2 regions of the Ensifer sp. ENS10 genome follow, and region 1 is predicted to be linked to the other one. Evidence: riboswitches for the same ligand, from Rfam matches in the RefSeq annotation. Region 1 holds a riboswitch; the other holds the start of a gene.
The links. A riboswitch is a leader RNA that binds a small molecule or an ion and turns the genes downstream of it on or off. The one in region 1 is predicted to bind S-adenosylmethionine.

Region 1 (10,368 bases):
CAGTGACGAAGGCAAGTGGTAACGCTGCGGCCTGACCGATAGGGCCAAGACTGACCCAGGATGGTAGAATGACCTTCGTGCGTTCACGCCGCTGCGTGGCGCACATAGGTTCGATTTTTTGAGGAACCGAGTACGATGGCAGGCACCAGACACTTTCTCGATCTTTCGGCCATGACGGCCGCCGATCTTCGGACGATCATCGATGATGCCCGCGTCCGAAAGGCGACGACCAAGGCCGGAACCGCCGAGAAGCCGCTCGCCGGCAAGATGCTGGCGATGATCTTCGAAAAGCCGTCCACCCGCACCCGTGTGTCCTTCGATGTCGGCATGCGCCAGCTCGGCGGCGAAACCCTGTTCCTTTCGGGCACGGAGATGCAGCTCGGTCGCGCCGAGACGATCGGCGATACGGCGAAGGTCCTGTCGCGCTATGTCGACGCGATCATGATCCGCACCACCGACCATCGCCGCCTGCTGGAATTGGCAGAACACGCGACGGTACCCGTCATCAACGGCCTGACCGATGACACCCATCCGTGCCAGATCATGGCCGACATCATGACCTTCGAGGAGCATCGCGGACCGGTGAAGGGCAAGACGATCGCCTGGACCGGCGACGGCAACAACGTGCTGCACTCGCTGATCGAAGGCTCCGCCCGCTTCGGCTATCGCATGAACATGGCCGTGCCGCTCGGCTCCGAGCCGCAGGACAAGATCCTGAACTGGGCCCGCAACAACGGCGGCGAGATCCTGCTGTGTCACGATGCCGAGCAGGCGGTCGCCAACGCCAATTGCGTTGTCACCGACACCTGGGTGTCGATGAACCAGGAGCATCGTGCCCGCGGCCACAACGTCTTCCAGCCCTATCAGGTCAACGAGGCGCTGATGAAGCAAGCGGCATCCGATGCGCTGTTCATGCATTGCCTGCCGGCGCACCGTGGAGAGGAGGTGACCGACGAGGTGATCGACGGTCCGCAGTCGGTGGTCTTCGACGAGGCCGAAAACCGCCTGCATGCGCAGAAGTCGATCATCGCCTGGTGCATGGGGCTCGTCTAGGCCCTTGCGAGCGCCGCGGTGAGCGCGATGGCGCAGCGCTTCGGCGGCTGTGAGGCTGGCTATTGACATTGCCGCCGTGCGACACGATCTAGGCGGCTGCAGGGCGCTCCTGGCAACAGTGAAGCGCCGACTGCCACGGGTGGTGCGCGGCGCAATGGCTGATGGCACATATCCGGTGGACAATCCGTTTATCGCGGGATCGATTGAGACAGCGGGCACGTTGCGCCGGGGGACAGGAATGTCCCCGGCGCAACGCAGTTGCTGAGGCAAGGAGCAAGACATGACTGACATGACGCCAGGGCTTGGTGAATTCGACTTCGCCGGTGACGATCACGTCGTGCCTTTCCAGGTGGAAGGCCTCGACGTGCGCGGCCGCGCCGTGCAGCTCGGCCCGATGCTCGACGCAATTCTGGAGCGCCACAACTATCCGCTTCCGGTCGCGCGGCTCGTTGCCGAAACCGTCGTGCTGACGGTTCTGCTCGGCACTTCGCTGAAGTTCGAAGGCAAGCTGATCGTCCAGACGAAAGGCGATGGTCCGGTCGATCTCGTCGTCGCAGACTTCTCGACGCCGGATCGCGTGCGCGCCTATGCCCGCTACGATGCAGATGCGCTTGCCGACGCCGAGAAGGATGGCCGCACCCTTTCGCATGAACTGCTTGGCAAGGGCGTACTCGCCTTCACCATCGACCAGGGCGCTCATACTCAGCGCTATCAGGGCATCGTTGCGCTGGACGGCGCCACGCTGGAAGAAATCGCTGGCGTCTATTTCCGCCAGTCAGAGCAGATCCCGACCAAGGTCAGGCTCGGCGTTGCCGAGCTGCTCGACCGCGATGAAAGCGGCAAGCCGCGCCATCGCTGGCGTGCCGGCGGCATGGTCGCGCAGTTCCTGCCGGAAGCGCCGGAGCGCATGCGCCAGCCTGATCTTTCCGGCGGCGATGGCGATGACGGGGAAGGCGTCTTCGAGGATGACGATCTCTGGGCGGAAGCCAAGGTGATGGTCGAGACGATCGACACCGACGAGCTGACCGACCCGATGGTCGGAACCGAACGCTTGCTCTACCGGCTGTTTCACGAGCGCGGCGTTCGCGTCTATGAGCCGCAGGCGGTTTATGACCGTTGCAGCTGCTCGCGCGAGAAGCTGCACTCGGTGCTCGCCAATCTGGACGCTGATGATATCGAAAGCACCATCGAGGATGGGGCCGTGAAGGTCACCTGCGAATTCTGCTCGACGACCTATCGTTTCGAGGCAAGCGAAGTGCGTCCACAGTAGCCGGCGCCACTCCGGATCAAGCTAGTTCAGGGTACGCACGAGCCCGGGTGAATCGAGCGAGAAGGCGGGGATGGCCACGTTGAAGGTCTCTCCGCCTTCCGCTTCCATACTGTAATGGCCGAACATCACGCCCGACGGCGTATCCAGCGGGCAGCCGGACGAATACTCATAGGTGTCGCCGGGATTGAGCAGCGGCTGTTCGCCGATCACGCCGGGACCGCTGACCTCATCGACCTGCCCATTCTCATCGGTGATATGCCAGTAGCGGGTCATCAACCGCACGGCTGCGTCCGAATGGTTTGAGATGACAATGCGATAGCCCCAGACATAGCGGCCGTCATCGGGGTCCGACTGCTCTTCGAGATAGTACGGCTCCACCGTAACTTCTATGTCGCGGGTCAAAGCGCGATACATGGGCAACACCTTGCTTCGGTCTTTCAGGGTATTCTACAGCAAGATGGTTTCGTCAAGAATAACGGCAAGATTGTGCATACCCATTCTGGGGCAAGGGCTTGCGGGTATCCGGATCGGCTGTTCGAACCCGCTCGATCCCGCTGGTGAGGCCATATTGGATGGCGGGGCGCCCGCTGCATGAGCGCCACGAGGGATCGACGGCCGCCGTCTGTTGTGGCGGCCGTATCTTTTCGTTGCCTCAGGCTTTGACGGCCTCAAGCGCGCGGGCGAAATCCTCGACGACATCCTCGCTGTCTTCGATGCCGGCCGAGAAACGCACCGTGCCGGCGGAAATGCCCAGCTCTTCGCGGGCCTCGTCGGTCAGGTTCTTGTGCGTCGTCGTTGCCGGATGGGTGATCAGGCTCTTGCTGTCGCCGAGATTGTTGGAGATGCGCACGATCTCGAGCGCATTCTGCAGCGCGAATGCCGCATCCTTGCCGCCCTTCAGTTCAAAGGCGACGAGGGTGGAGCCGCCGGTCATCTGCTTGGCGATGATGTCGGCCTGCGGGTGATCCTTGCGGCCGGGATAGATGACCTTCGCCACCTGCGGCTGCTCAGCCAGGAAGTCGGCGACGCGGCGTGCGGTTTCCGTCTGCTGGCGCACGCGCAACGGCAAGGTTTCGATGCCCTTCAGCAGCGTCCAGGCATTGAACGGCGACATGGCCGGGCCGGTATGACGGAAGTAGTCGTGCAGGTTCTCGTTGATCCATTCCTTGTCAGCAAGCACGACGCCGCCGAGGCAGCGGCCCTGGCCATCGATATGCTTGGTGGCGGAATAGACGACGATATGGGCGCCGAGTTCCAGCGGCTTCTGGAAGAGTGGCGTCGCAAAAACGTTGTCGACGACGACCTTGGCGCCGATCTGGTTGGCGAGCTTGGCCACACCGGCAATGTCGATGACTTCGAGCGTCGGGTTGGTCGGGCTTTCCAGGAAGAAGACCTTGGTGTTCTTCTGGATCGCCTTTTCCCAGTTGGCGAGATCGCGTCCATCGACCAGCGTGCATTCGATGCCGTATTTCGGCGCCAGCGTCTCGACCACCCAGCGGCAGGAACCGAACAGCGCACGGGCGGCAACGATATGATCGCCGGCCTTCAGCTGGCAGAGGATTGCCGCGGAAACGGCAGCCATGCCCGAAGCCGTGGCGCGCGCGTCTTCGGCGCCTTCCAGCATGCACATGCGCTTTTCGAACATGTCGTTGGTCGGGCTGCCGTAGCGGGCATAGATGAAGCCTTCGGTCTCGCCCTTGAAACGCGCTTCTGCCGCCTCGGATGTCTCGTAGACGAAGCCCTGGGTGAGGAAGATCGCCTCGGACGTCTCGCCGTGCTGGGAGCGGGTGGTTCCGCCGTGGACGAGTTGTGTTGCCGGGCGCCAGTTTTTGCTCATGTGACGATCACCTTCAAAAACAAAAAAAAACCGGCCGCAAAAATGGGCCGGTTTGACACCCGGCCTTTTTAGCTACTTGTTTAACGTGGCTGCAAGCCGACCGGCCAAATCACCACGGGATAAAGCTTCAATACTGCTAGGGTGCGCTTGCGTCAATTCCCGGAGTTTGGTTTTGTCTCGCAACTGGAAAGAGGACTGCAATGGCCCGCGATACTGGGATTTTGGCCGACCGCGCGATCGCCGCGCTGCTCGAAACGGGGCGCCTGAAGAGCGAGAGGCCGCTGGATGACGATCAGATCCAGCCGGCAAGCCTCGACCTGCGCCTTGGCGCCAAGGCTTTCCGCGTCCGCGCGAGCTTCATGCCCGGCCCGTCCCACCTCGTCGCCGACAAGCTCGACCGGCTGAAGCTGCATGTCGTCGATCTCACCGACGGTGCCGTGCTTGAAACCGGCTGCGTGTACATCGTGCCGTTGATGGAGAGCCTGGCGCTGCCTGCGGGCATGTCGGCCTCGGCCAATCCGAAAAGCTCGACCGGCCGCCTCGACATCTTCACCCGCGTGATCACCGACCGCGCCCAGGAGTTCGACAAGATTCCTGCCGGCTATAGCGGTCCGCTCTATCTCGAAATCAGTCCGCGCACCTTCCCGATCGTCGTGCGCCGTGGTTCGCGCCTGTCGCAGATCCGCTTCCGCATGGGCCAGTCGCTGCTCTCCGAACAGGAGCTGCTGGCGCTGCATGAAAGCGACGTGCTGGTGGCGAGCGAACGCCCGAATGTCAGCGGCGGCGGCATTGCGCTGTCGATCGACCTCAAGGGCACCGGTCCGGAGGGTCTGATCGGCTACCGTGGCAAACACCACACCGCGGTCATCGACGTCGACAAGAAGGCGCAGCACAAGATCTTCGATTTCTGGGAGCCGCTCTACAGCCGCGGACGCGACGAGCTGATCCTCGATCCGGACGAGTTCTACATCCTCGTCTCGCGCGAAGCGGTGCATGTGCCGCCGCTTTACGCGGCCGAGATGACGCCGTTCGATCCGCTGGTGGGCGAGTTTCGCGTGCACTATGCCGGCTTCTTCGATCCCGGCTTCGGCCATGCCTCTGCCGGTGGCAGCGGTAGCCGCGCCGTTCTGGAAGTGCGCAGCCACGAGGTGCCGTTCATCCTCGAACATGGCCAGATCGTCGGCCGCCTGATCTATGAACACATGTTGGAGCGTCCTGACGGTCTCTACGGCCTCGGCGTCGGCTCCAACTACCAGGCCCAGGGCCTGAAGCTTTCGAAACATTTCCGCGCCGAGTAGGGATTTTGCACGGGACCCTCGTGCGATACCGCGCAAGGGTCCTTGACAGATCGTCCCGGTTCGGGAAATTTCGCAGGCATCGCGGGTGTAGTTCAGTGGTAGAACGCCAGCTTCCCAAGCTTGATGTCGTCGGTTCGATCCCGATCACCCGCTCCAATCCTTCCTGAAGCCTCTTTTGCCTCGTTCGAGCGAGACCTATGGCCAGTTGCCTTGCGGACGGTTACTTTACCGCTCGATGAATCATCCCGCGGTTCCAAGCGCCGCCCCTGAGACAAGAACCGTGCCGGCCCGCTGCCCATGAGATTTCTTTCCCTGTTCGCTCTCTGCGCGTCCCTGATCGCAACGCCGCTTGCGGCCCAGCCCAGGGACCTGCCCATTCTGTTCGATGCGCGCGAACGCATCGCCAAGCCCGATCTCACGGGCCTTGCGCGCTTGCGCTTCCTGACGACGGTCGACTTTCCGCCGTTCAACTTCATCGATCAGTCCGGCAAGCTCTCCGGTTTTCACGTCGATCTCGTGCGCGAGATCTGCCGCGAGCTCGACATCGAAGCCAAATGCCAGATCCAGGCAGTGACCTATGCGGAACTGCTGCCGGCGCTGGAGCAGGGGCAGGGCGAAGCGGTTGCCGCCGGTATCGCCGTCGGCCCGGAACTGCGCCAGCGCTTCGGCTTCTCGCGCGCCTTCATGCGGCTTCCGGCCCGCTTGGCCATCAACACCAAGGCGGCCGGCGCCGTGACGGGTCCGAAGGACCTCAGGAAAAAAACGGTCGGTGTCGTGGCGGGCACCACCCATGAGGCCATGTTCAAGGCGTTCTTCCCGAGTATCGGGGCCAAGGTCTTCCCAGATCGCGATGCCATGCTCACGGCACTGCAGAAGGGTGAGGTGCCGGCGGTCTTTTCCGACGGTTTGCAGCTTTCCTTCTGGATCTCAGGCACGACTGCCGGGGGCTGCTGCGCACTCGTCGATGGTGCCTATTTCTCGCAACGCTTTCTCGGTGAAGGCCTGACGATCATGAACCGCAAATCCGAACCGGCGCTGACCCAGGCGATCGACCACGCGCTGCTGGCGCTTTCGCGCAGCGGCCGGCTCGAGGAAATCTACCTGCGCTACTTCCCCAACGGCATCTATTGAGCGCCCACTGCATGTTTCCTTTAATCGTACCCGGTCAAAGGTCAAAAACATGCAGCAATTCAAAGTGCTACAGCGACCTTTGCGCGTCTGATAAGACGCGCAGCGCTGTAGACAGCTTGGCGTGAACGCCAGGAAATGATGAGCTACCGGCGGAAGCGGGCAAGCGCCCCTCGTTCGATGGCGGCGCAGGTGAGCTTGTCGAGACCGAGGCGGTCGCGCAGCAACTGCAACAGCCGGATCTCTTCGTTGCGAATGCGCTGGTCCGCGGCGGCGATCTCGACGGCAAGTGCGTAGGCCGTCTCATGGAACTTTTCCGGAAGCGCCTCGCGCACGATTTCCAGAGCGATGTCCAACCCCTCGGGGGCCGCGAGCTGGGCGGAGCATTCGTGGCCGATATGGACGAGCTGATCCTCGTTGAACCCCTCGAAGACCGGCAGGAACTGCACCAGCCGGCCGATGCGGGTGAATTCGTCGTCGCTCATCTCGCGGTCGACCGCCGACATCATCACCATGACATAGATGAGCGCTTCGTGGTGGCTGAGGCTTGGCAGCATGGGTCTTTCCAGCGGTAGCGCAATTCCGGGAACGGCGTGAAGCGGTTTTTCATCCGGAATTGCATAGTTTCAAAGAGTTGGATCATCTCACTGTCTCAACGATCAGATGATCTGGACGGTTGAGAGCTGGGAATTGCCGCGGCTGTTTACAAGTCCGGCTGCGGCTCGTCCATCCCGGTGCCGAGCGTTGGGTCGTCAAACGTCATCGGCGTGTGACTGAGGTCGCGCGGATCTTCGCCATAGAAGCCGAGCTTCGCCTGGTGCGCGGCGTCGGCCCGCTTCTTCAGCGGCGAGCCGGGTACCGGCGTCGCCCAGCCGTTGTCGACGAGCCAGGTTGCGAGATCCTGTCCACCGAGAGAGCAGGAAGCAGTGGCCGATGCGCCGGCGCTTCCCTCGGGCATGTCGCAGCTGACCGCACGTGCGCGCAGGAAGTTTCTGAAGGCCGTCCGTGCGACGATGCCGCAGGGCCAACTCTTCCCCCCGGTTTCGCAGGTTCTCTCTGCCTGCTCGGGCTCGATGCCATCGATCTGCAGCGTGAGCTTGTCGAACTGGATCACACCGGCGGCGATCGCCACGGGGCGATAGAGGATGGTCGGCCCGGCGGTCGCCTTCGCTTGCTTCTCCGGCTCTGACAGCGGGGCACGCGGCTCCGCGCGTTCGAGCGGCGCGCCGGTGACGGTGTCGGGCAGACCGAATTGTTGCGGCTCGATGGCGCGTGCGGCGTTTTCCGTCGTCGACGTCTGCGGTTGATCGCCGGTCGTAACCGCACCGGGCTGCGCGGTGCCGTCGGTCGGTGTTCCCAAGTCGAGCGGTACGTTATCATCCGTTTCGGCGTCATCCGGCGCCGGCTCGATTTCCGTCATGTCGGGCGTTTCGAGGACGAAGTCCGGCGTGGCGGCACTCTCGCGGTCGCGAATGGCGGCTGCACCCGCGTAGAGGATGCCGGTGAAAAGCGCGATCGCGGCGATGCCGCCGGCAAGGGAGTATAAATGCTGCCGCATCAGGAAGAACGTCCTATTGGCTGGCCCAGATGATCCGGGCGATCCATTCGATCTGGCTGATCTCGAAGCCCCGGTTCGGGTGCTCCGGGTTGAGGGAAAGGAGTTCGATCGTGCGCGGCGTCTGGCGTGTCAGGACCTTCGCCATGACCTCGCCTTCGCGTGTCTTGACCACGACGCGGTCGCCGCGCCGAACCTGCGCCCCCGGATCGACGATCAGGGTGTCGCCGTCGCGGTACAGTGGCAGCATGCTATCGCCCTGCACCTCAAGCGCGTAGATGCCCGTCCGGCGTTCCGCCACTGTTGGAAAGTCGATCACGTCCCAGCCCTGGCCGGCCGGAAAACCGCCGTCGTCGAAGAAGCCGCCGGCACCCGCCTGGGCGAAGCCGATCAGCGGGATCGCGGCACTTGCAGTCGCCGGGGTGGCCTGAGTGTCATTCGGGCTCAACAGGCTGGTGAACTGGTCCATCGTGGCGCCGGTCGCCTCGAGCACCTTGGCGATCGATTCCGTCGAAGGCCAGCGTTCCCGCCCGTCGGCAGAGTGGCGCTTGGACTTGTTGAAGGAGGTGGGGTCGAGCCCGGCGCGGCGGGCGAGACCGGAAGGCGAGAGCTGATTGCGCTCGGCCAATGCATCGATGGCGTGCCAGATCGTGCCGTGAGACAACATGCGAAAGGTCCGGGCCGAACAGGCGGCCACTTGCTGGGTTTGTTCGACACCACACTATCGAAACGCGAAGTACCGGTAAAGAATCCGAAGGAAAATAGTCCTTTCTCCGTCATTTGCTTTGGGGGCGGCGGCCCCTATAGTTCGCGTGACGGGCAGGACAGGCTTTCATCGGAGGGAACGTTTGTTGGCGCGCATGAGATCGGAGCGTCTGCTGTTCGTGGCCCTCGCTGCGGCGATTGCCGGGATCGCGCTGGAGCATGAGCTTCTCGAAATGGGGCGCCTGGCAACGCTTCTCGGTGCCGCCGGTCTCGTGGTGGCGATCGTGCTCGCCTCGCTGCGCGTGTCGCACCATGCCGAGGTGCTGGCGTCCAAGGTCGGCGATCCCTATGGCACGATGATCCTGACGCTCTCGGCGGTCTTGGTCGAGGTCGTCGTGCTGGCGATCATGATGACCAGCGAGACCTCGCCGACGCTCGTGCGCGACACGATCTATGCGGCCGTCATGCTCGATATCAACGGCATCCTGGGCCTCGCCGCCCTGCTTGGTGGCCTGAAACATGGAGAGCAGCCCTATAACGACGATTCCGCCCGCACCTACAGCGTCATGATTCTGACGGCGATGGGCATCTCGATGGTCGTTCCGGAGTTCGTGCCGGCGGCGAGATGGCATCTCTATTCGGCCTTCACCATCGGCGCGATGATCACCCTCTATGCCCTGTTCCTGCGCATGCAGGTGGGGGTGCACAGCTACTTCTTCAGCTACAGCTATCCGAAGGCGAAGGGCGAGGGGAGCGCGATACAGGGTGGGCCGGATCAGCCGGTGCTGCCGTCGATCGTGATACTGATCCTTGGCATCGTGTTGATCGGCGTGCTGGCGGAAGTGATGTCGTCGCTGCTGACCTCGGGCCTGAAGGGGAGCGGCGCCCCGCCGGCGGTGACCGCCATCGTCGTTGCCGTGATCTCTGCCTCGCCGGAAGTCATGACCGCGATGCGGGCGGCACTCGCCAACCGCATGCAGGCGGTCGTCAACATCGCGCTCGGGGCATCGCTTTCGACGGTCATCCTGACGGTGCCGGTCATGGAGGCGATCGCGCTCTATACCGGCCAGCCCTTCCTGATGGCCATGTCGCCGGTGCAGACGGTGATGGTGGCGGTCACTTTGATCGTGGCCGCGATCAACCTCAACGACGGGCAGACCAACGCCATTGAGGGCATGACTCATTTCGTGCTGTTCGCGACCTTCGTCATGCTGTCTGTGATCGGGCTCTGAGCGGATGAAGTGCCTGTTCGTATAGCCTCAGGCCGTCGCCTTTTCGCGTGCCTTTCTTGCCACCACCTCTTCATAGGCTGCCTGCAGTGTAGCGCGCACCCGCGGCGGACCATCGAGCAGCGCGCCGAGATGATCGTGTCGCAACTCGTCCATGAAGCGGTCCCAGAGTTCCGGACCGCCGTTTTCCATCTGCTCGGCGCGAATACTGAGCTCTTCGCTGACCGGCAGATAGCGCCGCCCCCAGGCGCCGAGCTGGGCCATGATCGGCACCAGCGCGATCGTCATCTCCG
Region 2 (10,368 bases), on a different contig from region 1:
CAGCCAGTCCTCGGGGATGACGGCCTCTTCGCCCGTCTCCATGGGATTGACCGCCTCGAGCCCGGAGAAGCAGTGCTGGAACACCCGGTCGAAGCGGTCGATATGGCGCTCGTCCTTCACCAGCGCCGTGCGCGCCAGGAAGTAGAAGGCTTCGACATCGAATGTGGCGATGCCCGCCTCCATCCCCTCGATCAGCGACAGGAATTCCCGGAGCGTCACCGGAACTTTCGCCGCTTTGAGTTCGAGGAAGAAGGGGATGAACATCGGTCAGTCCTGGCTTTCTCCGGTGCCGATCTCTGCGAGATCATAGGGCGTCGTCTGGTACATCTCGTTGATCCAGTTGCCGAAGAAGAGGTGCGCATGGCTGCGCCAGCGGTTCTGCGGCGGCAGGGTCGAATCGTTGTGCGGGAAATAGTCGTGCGGCATCTTGATCGGCACGCCTGCGTCCACGTCGCGAAAATATTCGTCCGACAGCGAGGTCGAATCATACTCCACGTGGTTGAACATGTAGAGCCGGTTGCCCTTTTTCTCGTGCACGAGGCAGACGCCCATCTCCTTCGATTCCATCAGGATTTCGAGGCTGGGCACCTTGTCGATGTCGGCACGCCTGACCTCGGTCCAACGCGAGACGGGGACGGCGAAGTCGTCGGAGAAGCCGTTGAGATAGACCGACGAGCGATTGAGGTTCTGGTGGCGGTAGACGCCGAAGGCCTTCTCGTTCAGCGGATACTTCGGCACGTCGTGGAAATGGTAGATCGCCGCCATCGCCCCCCAGCAGACGTTGAGCGTCGAATGCACGTTGGTCTCCGTCCAGTCGAGGATGCGCTTCAATTCGTCCCAATAGGTGACGTCCTCGTATTCGAGCGTCTCGACCGGCGCGCCGGTGATGATGAAGCCGTCGAACTTGCGGCCCTTCACCTCGTCCCAGGTCTCGTAGAAAGAAAGCAGGTGATCTTCCGAGGTGTTCTTCGCCCGGTGGGCGCCGATGCGTACCAGCGACAATTCCACCTGCAGCGGCGAGGCGCCGATCAGGCGCGCCATCTGGATCTCGGTCTTGATCTTGTTCGGCATGAGGTTCAGGAGCCCGATCTGGAGCGGGCGGATATCCTGACGGATCGCCACGGTCTCGGTCATCACCCGCACACCCTCATGCACGAGGGTTTCGAAAGCGGGCAGCGTATCGGGAATCTTGATGGGCATGGGCTTCCACTCGATCAATACAAAAAAACCGGCGGCGATTGATCGCGACCGGTCCTCGGAAATCCAACTTTCCTCGGCCCTTTAGCGACTTGTTTAACGTGGCTGCAAGCCGGCCGGCCAAATCACCACGAGGAATTTGATAGCGCGACTGGGGCGCGGGGGTCAAGAAAAACGATTCGGGCGGTCGGGCGGCCTCTCATCCCGCTGCCGCGACCTTCTCCCCGCAGGCGGGGAGAAGGGAGCTTGTGGCACCCGCTCGCGCCTCCCAGGGGCCGATCATTTCCGTTCCAGAAAGAAGCCCGGACATCATTGTCTCGCGGCGACCGTCGCCATTTCCGTCCCCTCTCCCCGGCTGCGGGGAGAGGGCTAGGGTGAGGGGCAACTTCCGTGCGTGTGAAGATAATCTAGGCCGTCCTGCATGCCGTATCCGAGCCGACGGCTAGCCTCGTCTAAGCCGAGCCAGAAGAAGCGAAAGCGGATCGGCGCACCACCGCCAAAGGGCGTCATTTCATGGTGCAGCCAGGTTTTCTGTTGCTCGCCGGCAAGGGCGATATGAAAATAGTGCCGGCGATGGCAGATGGTCTGGCCTTCCTTCCGGAAGGAGTAGTCCTTCGTGACGAGATGGGTGAGGGCCCGCGATGGCGTCAGCCCGGTCTCTTCCACGAATTCCCGCAAGGCGGCAGCTTCAGGGCTTTCGCCCGGCTCCATCGTGCCGCCGGGTACCTGCAACTCGATTTCGGGAAAGTCCGGCTCGTCGAAGACCAGCAGGTGGTCCTGCCAGGTGGCGTAGATCAGGACCTTGTGGGCGTCCGGCCTCATCCGTCGCGGCGCGCCATGAAGGCCAGGCGCTCGAAGAGATGCACGTCCTGCTCGTTCTTCAACAGCGCCCCGTGCAGCTTCGGCAGCATGGTCTTGGCGTCGACGCGGAGGTCGGCCGGATCGACCTCGTCGGCGACAAGCAGGCGGATCCAGTCGAGCGCTTCGGAGGTGGACGGCTTCTTCTTGAGGCCCGGCACCTGGCGGATGTCGTAGAAGGCGGCAAGGGCCGCAGATAGCAGCGTTTTGCGGATGCCGGGATAGTGCACCTCGACGATGCGCGCGAGCGTTTCGGCATCGGGGAAGCGGATATAGTGGAAGAAGCAGCGACGCAGGAAGGCGTCCGGCAGTTCCTTCTCGTTGTTGGAGGTGATGATGACGATCGGCCGGTGACGGGCGCCGATCATCTCGCCGGTCTCGTAGACATGGAATTCCATGCGGTCGAGTTCCTGCAAGAGGTCGTTCGGAAACTCGATGTCGGCCTTGTCGATCTCGTCGATCAGAAGCACCACGCGACGGTCGGCCTCGAAGGCCTGCCAGAGCTTGCCCTTGCGGATATAGTTCCTGACCTCGTTGACGCGCTCGTCGCCGAGTTGGCTGTCGCGCAGGCGCGACACGGCATCATACTCGTAAAGGCCCTGCTGCGCCTTGGTCGTCGACTTGACGCTCCATTCGATCAGATCGAGGCCAAGGGCAGCGGCAATCTGGCGGGCAAGCTCGGTCTTGCCGGTGCCGGGTTCACCCTTGACGAGCAGCGGCCGCTCCAGCCGGATCGCAGCATTGACGGCGATCATCAGGTCCTTGTCGGCGATGTAATCTGCGGTGCCTTCGAATTGCATAATCGTCTTCCGGTTCAGCATAGGTCTAGCAGGCGGTGTCCATGGACTATCGCATATTGGCCAAAATCGGAATCGATTTGAGAAGAGATGGCGTTAGCAGAAAAGCTCGGTCTCAGCCGCGGAGGGCGGTGACTTCGATCTCGATCAGCATTTCCGGGCGGATCAGATCGCAGACGATCATGGTTGCGGCCGGACGGATCTCGCCGAAGACTTCGCCGAAGATCGGGAACACCCGGTCGGCGAAGCTGGCATCGGTGACGTAGTAGTGATTGCGCACCACGTCTTTAAGCGAGAAGCCCGCTTCCTTCAGTGCGCCCTCGATCGTCTTCAGGCAATTGCGCGCCTGCTCTTCCACCGTTTCGGGCATGGTCATGGTGGCATAGTCGTAGCCGGTCGTGCCGGAGACGAAGCACCAGTCGCCCATCGCGACGGCACGCGAATAGCCTGCCGTCTTTTCGAAGGGCGAACCCGAAGAGATGAGCTTGCGCGCCATGTCTCGCTTTAAGCCCAGGGGCGCGAGGCGCCGACCGTCTTCTCGAAGCTGTCGATCGCGGTTGCCTTTTCCAGCGTCAGGCCGATATCGTCGAGGCCGTTCAGCAGGCAGTGGCGCTTGAAGGCATCGACCTCGAACTTGACCGAGCCGCCGTCCGGGCCGGTGATTTCCTGGGATTCCAGGTCGACCGAGAGGATGGCGTTGGAGCCGCGCGAAGCGTCGTCCATCAGCTTGTCGAGGTCGGCCTGGCTGACGACGATCGGCAGAATGCCGTTCTTAAAACAGTTGTTGTAGAAGATGTCGGCAAAGGACGTGGAGATCACGCAGCGGATGCCGAAGTCGAGCAGCGCCCAGGGGGCATGCTCGCGCGAGGAGCCGCAGCCGAAGTTGTCGCCGGCAACCAGGATCTTGGCGTTCTGGTAGGCGGGTTTGTTGAGCACGAAGTCCGGGTTGACCGAGCCATCCTCATTGTAGCGGGCTTCGGCGAAAAGACCCTTGCCTAGGCCGGTGCGCTTGATCGTCTTCAGGTAATCCTTCGGAATGATCATGTCCGTGTCGATGTTGACGACGGGGAGGGGGGCGGCGACACCGGTGAGCTTGACGAATTTTTCCATAACTTCAGGCCTTCGATTTCAGAAGAATGTTGCGCTAGCGTTTAGATGAGTTTTGCGCCGAAATGAAGGAAAATCTATCCAAACACGCTTCGCCGGGCGGGTGAAAATGCCCGCCCGGTGAAAGCTTCGCCCGGATTTCGATTGTCGGGAAGCCTCAGCCTGCCTTCACCGGGCTGTTCATGGCCCAGAGAACGCCGAAGGGATCGCGGAGCTGGCCGTAGCGGTCGCCCCAGAACATCACCTCGATCGGCATCACCACCTCGGCGCCGGCGGCAACGGCGCGGTCCCACCAGGCATCGATGTCCTCGACGGTGAGCGTCAAGGTAAAGGCCTGCGGCTTTTCCAGCGGATGGCCATATTCCGGATAGGCATCCGCCAGCATCAGCGAGCTGCCGTTGACGTAGAGATGGATGTGCATCGTCCGGCCCTGCTCGTCGAGCGGATGCCGGTTGACCTCCTTGGCGCCGAAGGCGCGCTGGTAGAATTCGGATGCCTTGGCGGCGCCATCGACCTGAAGATAGGGCAGAAGCCCGTTCAGGACCGGTGCCGGCTGCTTCGTTTCGGTTTGCTGCGTCTCAGTGTCCATGTCGTTCTCCATCCTGTTCGAAGAGCCAGGACCGTGCTGGCCTGCCTCAAGGACGGACATGGAGCGATGGATCCGACACGGGGATGGAAAAATTTCGCAGCCGGCTGAATGGCAGCTCTCGAGAAACAGCAAAAGGCTTCGAGCCGATTACGGATCGGCCCGATTGCGGATCACTACGATCGCCGGGATCAGAGGTCGATGATCGTGCCGCGACCGTCGTTCCAGATGCGCATCTCGCGCTGGCCGTGGGCGGCAGCGGCGGCGGCCGGACGGGCGGTGGCGCGGGCCGGCCTGAGGTTCAGCCGGGCGGCAATCGCGCTGCCGATCACGACGACGGCGGCGATGCCGGCCAGTGCCAGCGCCAGCGAGGCGGTCAGAACGAAGGCCGCAAACGTGATGGTCAGGGCTGCGGCCGTGAAGAGAACAGAGCGAATGCTTTGCATAATCGTCACCTTTCTGATGGCGATGTGGGGGCTCCTCCCCGCACTTGCAAGAGGCGGCTTTGCGAAAGGGGTGCGGCGGTTCGCCTCGTCTTGCGGAACGAGGCAAAGGCGGGCACAACTGAAACATGAGCAAATCGATCGAACATCACCCGGTGCGCCTGCGTCGCTCGGTGCTATCGGTGCCGGCCGACAATGCCCGCGCGCTTGCCAAGGTCGCTGAACTCGCGACCGATGCCGCGATCTTCGATCTCGAGGATGCGGTTGCGCCTGAGCGCAAGATGGAAGCACGCGAGGCGCTGGTTCGGCATCTGACGACGAACCGGCCGGATTGTGAGATCGTCATCCGCATCAATGCGCTCGGTTCCGGCTTTGGCCAGGACGATCTCGCCGCGGTGCTTGCGGCGAAGCCCGACGCCATTCTTCTGCCGAAGGTCGAAAGCCCGGCGGATATCCAGGCGGCGGCCGACTGGCTGGCCGAAAACGATGCGCCGGAGACGCTGCGTCTCTGGGCGATGATCGAGACGCCGCGCGGTGTCATCAACGCGCCTCTTATCGCCGAGACCGGCCGCACCTTCGGCGGCCGGCTCGATTGTTTCGTCGTTGGTCTCAACGACCTGCGCAAGGACACCGGCGTTCCGGATCGCCCCGGCCGTCCCTATCTGATCCCCTGGCTGATGCAGATCCTGCTGGCGGCGCGCGGCGGCGGGCTCGACGTCATCGACGCCGTGTTCAACGATTTTCGCGACGCTGATGGATTCGACGAGGAATGCCGGCAGGGCCGCGACATGGGCTATGACGGCAAGATGCTGATCCACCCGGCCCAGATCGGCCCGGCGAACGAACGTTTCGGCGTCGAGCAGATCGCCGTCGACGAGGCGCGCGCGATCATCGCTGCCTTTGCGCTCTCGGAAAACGCCGGCAAGGGCGTCATCAATCTCAACGGACGGATGGTCGAGCGGCTGCACCTCGATCAGGCCGTGATGCTCGCCGCCAAGGCGGATCTCATCGAAAAACGAAAGACAAGATCTTGAAACTCTATCGCTTCCTGACCGGTCCCGACGACGCTTCCTTCTGTCACAAGGTGACGGCAGCGCTGAACCAGGGCTGGAGCCTGCACGGCTCGCCCACCTATGCCTTCAATGCCGATACGCAGCACATGCAGTGCGGCCAGGCGGTGTTCAAGGAGGTCGAGGGCAAGGATTACACCCCGGATATCAAGCTGTCGGAACAGTAGTCGAGGCTGTTTGCCGTCGTGCAAGTTTGCCCCTCACCCTAACCCTCTCCCCGCAGGCGGGGCGAGGGGACGCGGTTGATGCTCGCAATCGGCGTGTGAGGCCTGTTTTCTGGTATCGGTTAACCCGTGCTCCGATTGGGATGCGAACGGTACCGCGAGTCTCCTTCGCCCCGCTTGCGGGGAGAAGGTGCCGGCAGGCGGATGAGGGGCAGATAAAACGGGTTAGCCGCCGACGTGCTCGACGCTGGCTTCGATCCGCTCCATGTCGTCGTCGGAAAGGCCGAAGTGATGGCCGATCTCATGGATCAGGACATGGGTGATGATGTCACCCAGCGTCTCCTCGTTCTCAGCCCAATAGTCGATGATCGGGCGGCGATAGAGGGTGATGCGGTTTGGAAACTGGCCGGTTTCCATGGTGAAGCGCTCGCTGATGCCACGGCCCTCGAAAAGGCCGAGCAGGTCGAAAGGCGTTTCCAGTGCCATGTCCTCGAAAATGTCGTCGCTCGGGAAGTCGGCAACTTCGATGATGAGGTCGGTCGTCAGCTGGCGGAATTCCTGCGGCAGGTGGCCGTAGGCTTCCAGTGCGAGCTGTTCAAAAGTGGTAAGCGTCGGTGCGTGGCGTTCCCGCCAATCATCGGTCTGGTCAATGCGGGCCATAGGCACTCCTTGTTGCCCTCCATATAGCGATTTTGCCAGTGTTTTTCGAGTGTTGAATTCCGCGGGCATGGGGACAGGAATAAATTCTTAGAATTGGCTGTTGACTCATTTAGGAAGCTCTGGAATCTAATAGAACATAACATGAACATTTATGATGGGAGTTGACCGTCATGGCCGACAAAGCCGTGGAGCGGGAGACGGTACTTTCGCTCCGAGAGACCATAGCCAGGATCGAAAACCGTCGGCTTCCGGGCGTCGTGCGCGCCGCCAAGGCGGCCGATCCCGGCGGCTTCCGTCAGCGCGAGGAAGATGAGCCTGGCCGTCGGGCGCTTGCGCTCGGGGTTGCGGATCTGGACACGCTTCTCGAAGGCGGCCTACCGCTCGAAGGCATGACGGAAATCCGCAATGCCGAGACGCGCGATGCCGGCGCTGCCGCCGGTTTTGCCGCGGCACTCAGCGTGCTCTGCCAGCAGGCGCGCCTGGAAAAAGGCGAGCCGGCAGCTCCGGTTCTCTGGATCAGCCAGTCGATGGCTTCCAACGAGGCGGGCCTGCCCTATGGATTGGGTCTCAAGGCCTATGGGCTCGATGTCCGCGGCCTCGTCTTCAGCCTGCCGCGCACGGTGAAGGACGCGCTCTGGATCGCCGAGGCGGCGCTTTCCGTCCCGAGCTTCTGTGCCGTCATCCTGGAAATTCGCGGCAATCCCGCAGCTCTTGCGCTCAGCGAGAGCCGGCGCCTGCATGTTCGCTCACGCGCGGGCCATGTTCCCTTCTGCTCCTGCGCCAGTCCGGGCACGAGGAGGCGAGCAGCGCCTTCTTCCGCTTCCTCGTCGAGCCGGCGCCGGCGCGCGAGCGTCCCCTACCGGATGGATCGATGCTTCGCGGCAGCATCGGCCATCCCGTCTTTCATGTCATCGCCGAGAAGAGCAGGGCTCCTGCGCCGCTCGGCTTCCTGCTGGAGTGGAACCCCCATGACCGCCGCCTTTACCCCGTCGAGCCCCTACCAGCCGCTGCTGCGGCAGATCCAGAACCAGCGCATTCTGTCGCTCGCCTTTCCGCATCTCCCGGCCGATCGGGTCGCCCGCAAACGCTGGGGGAACTCGTGGCTTTCCCGCGGGCGTCCTGAGCATCCGCCTGTCGTCTTCGCTGACAAGGTGAAGAGCGCGATGCGCCTCGTCGCGCTCGACGGTTACGCCGAAAAAGCGGGTTTTCACATCGGCCAGGGTGTTGCCGAAGCCCGGGCCATGTGTCCCGAGATCGACGTGCTGCCGGCCGATCCCGCCGCCGATCGGGCCCTGCTCGAAGGGCTTGCGGATTGGTGTTGCCGCTATACGCCGCTCGTCGCGCTCGATGGCGACAGCGGCCTCTTTCTCGACATCACCGGCTGCGCCCATCTTCTCGGCGGGGAAAAGGCGCTGTTCGACGATCTGCTCGCCCGCCTCTTTCATCTGGGGGTCGAGGCCCGCGCGGCGATCTCCTCGTCCGCCGGGCTCTCCTGGGCGGTGGCGCGGTTCGGCTCCGACGGCATTCTTGCCCCGGACGAGGCGGCGCGGGTGCTGGCGCCGCTGCCGATGGCGGCGCTCCGGCTGCCGCGGGAGACGATCGAAACGCTTGGCCGGGTCGGGCTCAAGCAGGTCGGCGACATCGTCGAGGCGCCGCGCGCGCCGCTTGCCCGCCGGTTCGGCGCGACCCTGCTTCTGCGCCTCGATCAGGCGCTCGGGCGGGAGGATGAGCCACTGTCGCCGCGGTTGCCCGTCGCCGCCCTCTCAGTGGAGCGCCGTCTCGGCGAACCGGTCCAGGGCGAAGACGATATTCTCGGCTTGACGGAAGAGCTGGCGATGCGGCTGAAGCCGGAACTGGAAAAGCGTGGGCAGGGCGGGCGTCTGTTCGAGCTTCTGCTTTTCCGCGTCGATGGCGCGGTCTTCCGCATCGCCGCCGGCACGTCCTCGCCGCTCAACGAGCCGCGGCGCGTCGCCGGTCTCTTCCGTGAACGGCTGCAGGCGGTGCACGAGGATCTCGATGCCGGCTTCGGCTTCGAAATCCTCAGGCTCTCGGTGCCGAAGAGCGAAAAATACGAGGTGATGCAGGAGGATTTCTCCGGCACGCCGGATCGCGAGCGCCCGCTTGCGGCCTTTGCCGACCGGGTGATGGCAAGGTTCGGGGCGGAGAGCCTGCTGGTGCCGGCTCTTTCGGAAAGCCACGTGCCGGAGCGGGCGGCAAGCTTCCGCCCACTCACGGATCTCGCGCTCATGGGCAAGGCCGAGGCGCCTGCGCAAAACATTCCCGCGATCCTGCTTGCCGCGGCGGCTCGGCCGCAGCGGCTCTTTCCAAGCCCCGAGCCGGTGGAGGCGGTGGCCGAGGTGCCGGAGGGGCCGCCGAGAAGCTTCCGCTGGCGGCGCACGCTGCACCGCATCGCACGGGCCGAGGGGCCGGAGCGGATCGCCGGCGAGTGGTGGCTCGACGGCGAGCCGGCGATGGAGCGCGATTATTTTCGGGTGGAAGACGAACGCGGCCGGCGGTTCTGGCTGTTTCGCGAGGGGCATTATGGTGCGAGCGCCCCGCCGCGCTGGTTCATGCATGGAGTCTTCGCATGAGCGACGCTGTCCCCTATTTCGAGATCGGCGCCTGGTCGAATTTCTCCTTCCTCGAAGGCGCGTCTCATCCGGGCGAGATGGTGGTTGCGGCGAGCCGTCTTAACATTGGCGGCCTTGGCATTGCTGACCGCAATACGGTTGCCGGCGTGGTGCGCGCGCATGCGCAGGCCAAGGTGGAGAAATACGCCTTTCAGCCCGGCGCGCGGCTCTCCTTTGCGGAGGACCTGCCCGACGTGCTCGCCTATCCCTGCAATCGCCGCGGCTGGGGCAATCTCTGCCGGATGCTGAGTGCTGGAAACCTGCGCGCCAAGAAGGGCACCTGCACGCTCTATGAAGCCGATCTCGTCGAGTGGGGCGAGGACCTGTTGCTCGTCGTGCTGCCGGATCCGGTGATCGGCGCGCCGGAGGCAACCCTGCTTGCCGATTTCCTCAGGCGGCTGAAGCCGCATTTTGCCGACCGGCTCTATCTGGCGCTGGTGCCGCGCTATGACGGCTTCGACCAGCTTGCCTTCGCCGGACTTGCGACCATTGCCCGCCATGCCGCGATCAAGCTCGTCGCCACCAACAGTCCGCTGTTTCATGTCGCCGCGCGACGGCCGCTCGCCGATGTCGTCACCGCCATCCGCGAGCATGTGACGATCGCGACCGCAGGCTACCGGTTGCATGCCAATGCCGAGCGGCATCTGAAGACGCCCGCCGAAATGGCGCGCATCTTCCGCGACTATCCGGAAGCGATCGCCAATACCGGGCATTTCTTCGGGAGGCTGAAGTTCTCGCTGTCGGATCTCGAATATCAGTATCCGGATGAAAGCATTCCGGGCGAGACGCCGACGCAGACCCTTAGGCGGCTGACGATGCAAGGCGCGCACGAGCGCTATCCCGAGGGCATTTCGCA

Region 2: it holds a riboswitch for S-adenosylmethionine, as region 1 does, so the genes downstream of both, metA (homoserine O-succinyltransferase) here and IB265_RS02335 (O-succinylhomoserine sulfhydrylase) in region 1, are expected to answer to the same signal.

The regions. Positions count from the first base shown of each region.
Region 1 is NZ_JACVAS010000001.1:467,665-478,032, forward strand. It holds gene IB265_RS02315 (aspartate aminotransferase family protein) at 1-35, shown strand, start outside; gene argF (ornithine carbamoyltransferase) at 136-1,053, shown strand; gene IB265_RS02325 (Hsp33 family molecular chaperone) at 1,334-2,323, shown strand; gene apaG (Co2+/Mg2+ efflux protein ApaG) at 2,345-2,737, opposite strand; gene IB265_RS02335 (O-succinylhomoserine sulfhydrylase) at 2,976-4,160, opposite strand; SAM riboswitch at 4,208-4,286, opposite strand; gene IB265_RS02340 (2'-deoxycytidine 5'-triphosphate deaminase) at 4,361-5,458, shown strand; tRNA gene IB265_RS02345 (tRNA-Gly) at 5,540-5,614, shown strand; gene IB265_RS02350 (transporter substrate-binding domain-containing protein) at 5,756-6,589, shown strand; gene IB265_RS02355 (tellurite resistance TerB family protein) at 6,733-7,143, opposite strand; gene IB265_RS02360 (thermonuclease family protein) at 7,290-8,144, opposite strand; gene IB265_RS02365 (helix-turn-helix transcriptional regulator) at 8,158-8,808, opposite strand; gene IB265_RS02370 (calcium:proton antiporter) at 8,990-10,078, shown strand; gene IB265_RS02375 (helix-turn-helix domain-containing protein) at 10,106-10,368, opposite strand, start outside.
Region 2 is NZ_JACVAS010000006.1:162,944-173,311, reverse strand. It holds gene IB265_RS21340 (VWA domain-containing protein) at 1-264, opposite strand, end outside; gene metA (homoserine O-succinyltransferase) at 268-1,200, opposite strand; SAM riboswitch at 1,262-1,339, opposite strand; gene IB265_RS21330 (NUDIX domain-containing protein) at 1,567-2,019, opposite strand; gene IB265_RS21325 (MoxR family ATPase) at 2,016-2,855, opposite strand; gene IB265_RS21320 (RidA family protein) at 2,968-3,348, opposite strand; gene leuD (3-isopropylmalate dehydratase small subunit) at 3,357-3,962, opposite strand; gene IB265_RS21310 (glyoxalase/bleomycin resistance/extradiol dioxygenase family protein) at 4,117-4,548, opposite strand; gene IB265_RS21305 (hypothetical protein) at 4,737-4,991, opposite strand; gene IB265_RS21300 (CoA ester lyase) at 5,117-6,022, shown strand; gene IB265_RS21295 (DUF1737 domain-containing protein) at 6,019-6,225, shown strand; gene IB265_RS21290 (metallopeptidase family protein) at 6,448-6,882, opposite strand; gene IB265_RS21285 (DNA polymerase Y family protein) at 7,851-9,473, shown strand; gene IB265_RS21280 (error-prone DNA polymerase) at 9,470-10,368, shown strand, end outside.